DNA from 2 places in the Cryobacterium sp. Sr3 genome. Region 2 is predicted to be linked to the other one. Evidence: riboswitches for the same ligand, from Rfam matches in the RefSeq annotation. Region 2 holds a riboswitch; the other holds the start of a gene.

Region 1 (4,414 bases), on a different contig from region 2:
GGCCGGGCGTGCGGAGCAGAGGGACCGAGCCGGGCGCCGACGCCGAGCTGGTCTCGCGCCGCGATGCAGTCAGGCCGTTGCCCCGCCCGGGCACCCAGACACCCTCGGCCGCGAGCCGTTCCCCCTGACTGGTCAGCACGTCGTCGGGATGGCCGTCGGCCAGCACTCCCCCGGCCGCGTCGAGCACGATCACCCGGTTCACAAGGTTCTGCCAGACGGCGACCCGATGTTCGATCACGATGAACGTCGCCGCGGAGTTCTCGAGCACGCGGGCAACGGAATCGCGCACATCCAGCACGCCTCCAGGGTCGAGATTCGCTGTGGGTTCGTCGAGCAGCAGCAGCCCCGGCCGCATCGCCAGCACCCCAGCGAGGGCGAGGCGCTGCTTCTGTCCACCCGACAGCGACGACGTCGGATGGCTGAGCGGCAGGTTCAGGCCGACCATGTCCAGGGCGTCGCTCACCCGGCGCCAGATCTCTTCGCGGGGCACCCCCAGGTTCTCGCAGCCGAAGGCGACGTCGTCGCCCACCCGCGCCAGGATCACTTGGGAGTCAGGGTCCTGCAGCAGCAGCCCGGCCTGGCCGCGCGCTGCGGTCGGCTCGGCGCCGTTTACAAGCAGCTGACCGCGCTGCTCGCCCTCCTCGTCGCCGCCGAGAACCCCGGCGAGGGCGTGCAGCAGAGTGGATTTGCCGGCCCCGGAGGCGCCGAGCAGCAGCACGCGCTCGCCCGGCTCGATTCTCAGGTCGAGGCCGTTGACGGCCCAGCCCCGCCGCCCGGCATGCCGCCATCCCCAGCCGCGGGCCACGACGGACGCTCCCGAGACGGATGCCGCTGCTGCCGGTGTCATCGCCGTCCCCCTAGACCTGGGTGCGGTTCGATCGCCCGGCGGCGAACCGCGACAGTGCCCCGGTGCGGGCGAGGCCACGCATGGCCAGCCAGGACAGCAGTCCGGCCACGACAATGCCGGAGACGATCGAGGAGGCGGTGTAGATGGTGATGAAGGGAACGGCCGATCCGGGGTACCAGAGCAACAGGTCGTTGACGGCGAGGGCAAGGCCGGCACCCGCGCCGGCGAGCAGGGCCACGACGAGGCGGTAGTTGGCGTAGAAGAACAGCGCGAAGACCAGCTCCGCGCCGAGACCCTGCACCAGGCCGGAGACCAGGATGGTGGCTCCCCAGGCGGTGCCGCCGACCAGAGTCGACACGACCGCCGCCAGCAGCTCGGTGTAGAGCGCGGCGCCGGGTTTGCGGATGATGAGGCCGCCGAGCACGCCGGCGAACAGCCATCCGCCGCCCAGGAGAGCCTGCAGGCCCGGCAGCAGCGGGGTGAGCAGGCCGCTGAGCGGGTTGTACGCCTGGTTCCAGACGACGAAGATGAGCCCGCTGGCCACGCCGATGACACTGGCGATGACGATGTCGACGACCCGCCACCGGAAGTTACGCGGCTGGCGGGACGTGGTGGAGGTGAGAAGAGTTGTTGTAGCGTGCACTGGTCGTGCCCTTTCCGTAGATGGTTCCAGGGCACGGGAACGAGAAAATTTGCCTCCCTGCGCTGGCATGATCCAGATCAGGTTCGACGGTCGAAGCTTCAGAAGCTTCCTCTCAGCCCGGTTGACCGGACTCCCGTGTTCGATTCAAGTATAGACCTCGGCCTAGACTCGCGGGATGGAGTCCTCGCCTCGCCCCCGCATCACTGTCGGGCGCGAATGACGTTCACCGTTCCCCTGATCCTCGCCGGGCTGTTGCTTCTGTTGCTGCGCCACTTCATTTTGCGGCGACGACGGATGCGACGCGGGCTACCCGTGCGCGGACCCTGGCACATCCCCCGCAGCTGGCGGGAAGGGCCGGGCTCCCGCCAGCGGCTGGGACGCTGGCGGTGTAACTGGCGCGGGCGGCGTTGACCGCCCGAACGCGGTACGCTCGACGTGGTGTGTCGGGAAGTCTGGTCGACAGCAATGTCCGTGTGCCACAAAATCCTGATTGACTGAGGCTCGTCCATGCCGAAACCACCACCTCTTCCTCCCACCCCGAAACTTAACGTCTTTCGCCGCAGCAGCTATCCCGAGTACCTGCACGTCTCGACGATCCTGCGCAAAGAGACCGTGGGCGGCGCTCTCCTGCTGGTGGCGACGGTTCTCGCGCTGACCCTGGCCAACACCGGGGCCTCCGATTTCTACTATGCGGTGCGGGACTTTCAGATCGGCTACGAGCCGTGGCACCTCAATCTGAGCCTCGGCGCGTGGGCCGCCGACGGACTCCTGGCGATCTTCTTCTTCATTGCCGGGCTCGAACTCAAGCGTGAGTTCGTCGCCGGCGATCTGCGCACCTTCAGCCGCGCGGTCGTCCCGGTCGCCGCGGCCGTCGGCGGCGTCATCGTTCCGGCTGTGATCTTCACCGCGATCGTGTTCAGCTCGGGGCCGGAAATGTTACGAGGCTGGGCCATCCCCACCGCCACCGACATCGCCTTCGCCGTGGCCGTGCTCGCCGTGATCGGCTCCAAACTGCCCAGCGCTCTGCGCATCTTCCTGCTGACCCTGGCCGTGGTCGACGACCTGCTCGCCATCGCCATCATCGCCTTCTTCTATTCCGGCGACCTCCAGCCTGTTCTGCTGCTGCTCGCCATCGTGCCGCTGAGCCTCTTCGCCTTTCTGGCGCATACGCACTCCTATCTGTTCGGCACCACCAGGTGGGCCGCGGGCGCCGTTCTGCTGCCGCTCGGCCTCGCCACCTGGGTTCTCGTGCACGGCTCCGGCATCCACGCCACGGTGGCCGGAGTGCTGCTCGGCTTCGCCGTGCCCGTGCTGCGCAGCCGACGTGGCGGCGGACCCGACGCCGGCCCGGGCCTGGCGCAGAACCTCGAGCACCGCATCCGCCCGCTCTCGGCCGGTTTCGCCGTGCCGGTGTTCGCGTTCTTCTCCGCCGGGGTCACGATCGGCGGCGTGTCAGGCCTGACAACGGCCCTCACCGACCCGGTCGCGATCGGAATCGTCGTAGCCCTGGTGGTGGGCAAGCCGGTTGGCATCATGCTCGCCACCTGGCTGGTCACCAAGACCACCCGGGGCGCCCTTGACCCGGACCTGGCCTGGGTGGATGTGATCGGCGTCGCCATGCTCGCCGGTGTCGGCTTCACGGTGTCGCTGCTGATCAGCGAGCTGGCTTTCGGGCAGGGTAGTCCGCACGACGAACACGCCAAGGTGGCTATCCTGACCGGTTCGCTGCTGGCGGCACTACTCGCGACCGTGGTGCTGCGGAGCCGCAACCGGCACTACGGGCGCATCGCCGCCAAAGAGGCACTCGACGCCGACAACGACGGCGTCCCAGACGTGTTCGGGGCCGATCCGGCTCGCGACGAGCGGTTCGGCGGGCACTGACAGGGCCGGAGCGCACCCAGCCGCCCAACTCCCTCAGCCGGAGTGTCTGCTGGTCGTCACGGGCGGAACGCCGTGCCCGGCACCGAACCAATTCGACGGAGATTCATCGATCAACACCCGTTTTTGAGCCCAAACGCGCTGTTCAGGGCACAATCTCCGTCGAATTCGTTCGGGACGGATGTGCCGCAGGTCCGCGGACTCGAAAGACGCGGCGGTTAGAGCCTACGTTCATCCACCGCGTCGCTGTCCGCGGGAAAACGCGCGTCGGAATCGGGAACAAGCGCAACGGAGCCCGCGATCCGCGAACCCCCCTCAACCTCGGTTATGGAGACTCACTCATCGAGCTGGCCGGCGGGCACTGATAGCGCCGGAGCGCAGTCAGCAGCCCGACATCCTCAGTCGGAGTGGCTGGGCGACCGGGCGGCTGGGAGCCTTCGCTGCTAGCGTTTGAGCGCGCGGACTACGCGGGAGATCGCCTTGCCGGCCACCCAGAGGAACGGGATGCCGACCGCGAGCAACGAGATGACGTTGGGCTCGAAGCGCACCGTCGTGCCCGATTTGACGTAGGCGCCGATCGGTAGGGATGCCCCGCCGCCCCCGCCGCCGGACCCGCTGCCGGTGGCGGCGGAGTCACCCTCGCCACCGCCGAAGCCGTAGTAGACGAGAGCAACGGGAATCAGGGTGACGCCGTCCACCTGGACCGGATCACCGTAGGCCGACCTGACGCCGGCGGTACGAGAGATATCTGCGAGCTTCTCTGGAAGGCTAGTCATGGATTCAGGCTACCCCCTGTCTGGTTTGCGGTTGCCTGATCAGAGGGGGCCTGATCAGGGTGTGTCCGGATCCAGCAGCGACGCCGGGCGCACCGTGCCGCGCCCGAACCTTGCGGTGACCGAGTCCACGGCCCGTTCGGCTCCCCGCCAGTCGTCGTCGGGGTCCCAGAGACCGGTGCCAGTGCCGTCGCCACCGCTGAGCTGCTCAACGCGCACGCCGATGAGGCGCACCCGGATGCCGGAGGCCGCCAGAGCCTCGAAGCTGGCAGC
Region 2 (4,414 bases):
ACGCCGTTCTCGATGGCCTTGCCATTCACCTACTCATGGAACCACCCGGAAACGACAGCACCTGGGCAACCGTCATCCTCGAGAAAGAGCTTGCACGCATCATCAGAAACCGCTGACCAGCACCTAGTGCGGAGTCACCTGCGATCGGTGCATGCGGCCGGGCAATCCACGGATCCGTGCGGAGTTCCGCAAGAGGACCGTCTTACGGGGAAGAGCTTATGGTCTCGGCGTGGCTGACTCTCACGTCAGTGCGGCGATCCCAATTGGTCAGGGTCAGTGAGTGCCGTCTCGGGCGTGCAGCCTAATTCACCTGGCTGCAGCGTCACCGGGGGTGGGTAGACGTCGTCGACCGTCCCGTTCTCGCTCTTGATCAGGACGCAATCTTCGGCGGAACCGAACGCGACGCCGACCCGATCTCCGGCGCTGCTCACCTGGACGACGACCCGCGGCGGAGCGACGACCTCGAACTCGCCGGTCGGAGTGGTGAGTTGCGCGGAAATCGCGCCGATGATCGCGTCTACCGTCGCCGGCGAACCAGTCTGCACTCGCGCGAGAAGCACCGCCGATGCCACCTCGCGCGCGGTGTCCGACACGACAGGGACGATGCTGTCGTCGACGCGAGGCGTCACGATGGCGGCATCCGGTGGGCAACCGATCGGGTCGATGCCGTCAGACGATTCCCATGTGCCGACCTTGCCGTAGTAGTCGAACTCGATTCGGAAGCAAAAGGGGCCAGGTGCGCCCGTGGACGCGTTCTTGAGCCCTGGCACGAAAACCCGGAAGTCGAGGCTGCCGAACGGTTCGCTTAGGTCGGTCGACTGCCGGGTGTCGACGCCGACCAGCTCGATGTCCGCGCTGTCGCTAATGGCTTGAGCGACTGCAGCGCGCGCCCAGCCGTCGATGTCGTCGGGTCTCTCCCCGCCGATATCGCGCGCGAGGTCGGCCGCCCGCACTTGCGCGACGACCTCCGGGGTGGCGTCGTCCGTGGAGGCTGACCCGGTCGTCAACGATGTCGGCTGTGAGCATCCGGTTAGGGTTAGCGCGCTGACCGCCATGAGGCCAACGAGGCGGGGAGTTGCCGTCATGAGAAAGGATGGCCTCAAGCCGGGCAATCGTGGTCGCGTGCGGTGCCCATACGACGACGCGCCTAGGTCGCGAAGAACCATGAGGGTGACTCCAATTTGCGACGCCATAACGTGGAGCCTATTCCTCGACGCACCTGAAACCGCGTCGTGGCTGTATGTCTGGCAGCTGGGGTAGCCCGCTGCAGGCCGACGTTGCGCTGATGGAGACGCCCTCGCTGGTGCCGCGGATGTGTAGTTGCAGACTATCGCCGGTGTAAATGTCGGTGCCTAATGCTCGATCGCTTCGGACGAAACCTTGTGCCTCCTCTGCTTTCGCGATCTCGGTGAATATTTCTTCCTGGCTGAGGCTCTGCCCACTGACGGGAAGAAGCACCGAACCCGTCACCTTCATCGGATGCTGCCAGATTGCCCTGGCAGCCGAGTGACTGTCCCACATGTTCAACGTGAACGTCACCACAGCGGATGCACTTAGCTGTTTCTCTCTTGCGATCTCCGCGCGTCGAAACCTATGGGATACAAGACACTGACACCTGCTCCGAAGCGACGCGGGCATATAGCTAAATGCGCCAAATAGCGATCACAGAACGCCGCCACAGCGCGCTAAAGTCACAAACAAGATCGCCCGAGGCAACGTCGAGCGGGCGCGGATCAACGCAGCGACGTCACCACACACGCCGCCAATACCCGGCAAGGTCGTCGCCGAACTCATGTTTGGCTTCTGGACCTACCTCTTCGTGGACGCTCACGAGAAAACCATCTGGGTTCCTCATCTCCACAAAGCCTTCCCACCAAGTACCGACAGAAACCCGCTCAATGACGCATTGGCCGCGCTGCGAGATTTCCGAAACAGAGTGGCTCACCACGAGAACATCCTCAACGGTTCTGAAAGCGAACGCCGCCGAATTATCCACATCATCCGGTTGCTCTCTGCTGATGCGCTTGCTCACTTCAAGGCCAACAGCGAGGTAGCCACGATCCTGGCTGGCCGACCGTAGGGAAGCTTCTGAGACCAAGGTGCGCCGTCCTGGCGCGTCCCCGGTCAGCATCAGCCATCTAATTCTCGGTGTCTCGCAACTAACGATGAATCCGCCGCCCATGGAATACGAGACGCTCGGCCAGCTCTTGGAGCGCTCGCGCAATGACCTCGTTCCGTCGGCCAGTCGCCAAGATACTGGCCGCGTCCAACCATGAATTAGAACGAAGACGCTGCGATACGCTGGGCCATAAGCCAAGTGACACGGGGTGCTCCATCTGGAGCTGAGATAACACCCGTTGAACCTGATCTAGTTAGTACTAGCGAAGGGATGTCGCGCAAATGCGCACGCCAGAAGAACTTATTTCATTCACCTGTTCAGCGCTTGACGAGGTGCGGTCCCGCCCGCCCCTCGTGCAGTGCCTCACCAATAGCGTCGTGGTGAACTTCACCGCTAACGTGCTGCTGTCGCTCGGTGCGGCGCCCGCGATGGTCGACATTCCGGGCGAGGCGGGCGCGTTCGCGCGGATCGCATCTGGGCTGCTCGTCAATCTCGGCACGCCCACCGCCGAACAACGCGACGCGATGGTCGAGGCCGTCACAGCCGCGAACGATGCTGGAACACCGTGGGTGCTCGACCCCGTTGCCGTCGGTTTCCTGCCGGTGCGCACGCCGCTGGCCTTCGCCCTTCGCGACCTGCGACCCACGGTGGTGCGCGGAAACGCGTCGGAGATAATCGCGTTGGCGGGCGCCGGATCTGGCGGCCGCGGGGTGGATTCATCCGACGAGGTGGATGCCGCCCTGGCCGCGGCGCACGCGCTGGCCGGGATGACCGGTGGGGTGATCGCCGTCTCCGGGCCGGTCGACATCATCACGGATGGCCGTGAGTTGGTGCACATCGACAACGGGCATCCGTTGCTCACCCGCGTCACCGGCGGGGGCTGCGCCCTCGGCGCGGTCATGGCCGCGTTCGCCACGGTCGACGCCGACAGGTTCTTCACCACGGTGGCCGCGGCCACGGTGTACACCGTCGCGGCCGAGCTCGCGGCAGAGTCCGCCGCCGGTCCGGGCAGCTTCGCTGTCGCCTTTGTGGACGCCCTAGCCACCGTCAACGCGCAGGACATCGCACGCCGGGCGGTGCTCCGATGATCCTCGACCTGTCGCTGTACCTGGTGACAGACTCGGGGCAGGCCGCGGCGGCCGGGCGCAGCATCGTGGACGTGGTGCGGCACGCCGTTGCCGGAGGCGTGAGCGCCGTGCAGGTGCGTGAGAAGGAGACCGCCGGGCGGGAGTTCCTCGACACCGTGCTGCGCATCGCGGATGTGCTGCCCGACACCGTGGCGCTGATCGTGAACGACAGGGTCGACGTGTTCCTGGCCGCCCGTGCCGCCGGGCGCCGGCTGATCGGGGTGCACGTCGGGCAATCCGACCTGCCCGTCGGCGCGGTGCGCGACCTCATCGGGGGTGACGCGGTGATCGGGCTCAGCGCATCGACGGATGCCCAGCTGCGCCGCGCGGCCGAGGATCCTGCCCTGATCGACTACGTCGGCATTGGCGCACTGCACGCCACACGCACCAAGAGTGACGCGCCCCCTGCCCTGGGGCTGGCCGAGTTCGCACGCCTGGTCGGGGTCAGCACGCTGCCGAGCGTGGCCATCGGCGGGGTCGGCCTGCGCGACCTGGCCGCCCTCCGTGAGTGCGGAGCGGCGGGCGTCGCCGTGGTGTCGGCGATTTGTGCGGCACCGCATCCGGAGCAGGCGGCCCGCGAGTTGCGAGCCGCGTGGGGCGTGACGGCATGACCGGCGCATCCCCCCGCATTGCCCGCGTGCTGAGCATTGCTGGTACCGACCCGACCGGCGGAGCGGGCATTCAGGCCGACCTCAAAAGCATTGCGGCGAACGGGGGCTACGGTATGGCCGTGGTGACCGCACTGGTCGCGCAGAACACCCACGGTGTGCGCTCGGTGCACGTGCCGCCGGTCTCCTTCCTGCGCGAGCAGCTGCACGCCGTGAGCGACGACGTCGACATCGATGCCGTCAAGATCGGGATGCTGGCCGACGTGAACGTCACCCGCACCGTGAGCGGGTGGCTCGGCCAAGTGAAGCCTGGGCTCGTAGTGCTCGACCCGGTGATGATCGCCACTAGCGGCGACCGCCTGCTAACCGAGGATGCTGAGGAGGCTCTGCGCGACCTGCTGAGCGTCGTGCACCTGGTGACGCCCAACATCCCGGAGCTGGCCATCCTTGTCGGTTCTCCCGTGGCGACGAGCTGGTCGGCGGTGCTGCGCCAGGCGCAGCACGTCGCCGAGACGTACGGGGTCCTCGTGCTGGCCAAGGGCGGACACCTCGCCGGTGAC

What was found. Region 2 has a riboswitch for thiamine pyrophosphate ahead of thiM (hydroxyethylthiazole kinase). Riboswitches for the same ligand answer to the same signal wherever they lie in the genome.
Region 1: it holds a riboswitch for thiamine pyrophosphate, as region 2 does, so the genes downstream of both, E3N94_RS06605 (ECF transporter S component) here and thiM (hydroxyethylthiazole kinase) in region 2, are expected to answer to the same signal.

Annotation. Positions count from the first base shown of each region.
Region 1 is NZ_SOFA01000025.1:112,369-116,782, forward strand. It holds gene E3N94_RS06600 (ABC transporter ATP-binding protein) at 1-847, opposite strand, end outside; gene E3N94_RS06605 (ECF transporter S component) at 858-1,490, opposite strand; TPP riboswitch at 1,528-1,637, opposite strand; gene nhaA (Na+/H+ antiporter NhaA) at 1,998-3,371, shown strand; gene E3N94_RS06615 (hypothetical protein) at 3,812-4,144, opposite strand; gene E3N94_RS06620 (DNA polymerase IV) at 4,199-4,414, opposite strand, start outside.
Region 2 is NZ_SOFA01000036.1:775-5,188, forward strand. It holds gene E3N94_RS10390 (TetR/AcrR family transcriptional regulator) at 1-116, shown strand, start outside; gene E3N94_RS10395 (hypothetical protein) at 246-1,007, opposite strand; gene E3N94_RS10400 (hypothetical protein) at 1,748-2,032, opposite strand; TPP riboswitch at 2,314-2,407, shown strand; gene thiM (hydroxyethylthiazole kinase) at 2,401-3,207, shown strand; gene thiE (thiamine phosphate synthase) at 3,204-3,857, shown strand; gene E3N94_RS10415 (bifunctional hydroxymethylpyrimidine kinase/phosphomethylpyrimidine kinase) at 3,854-4,414, shown strand, end outside.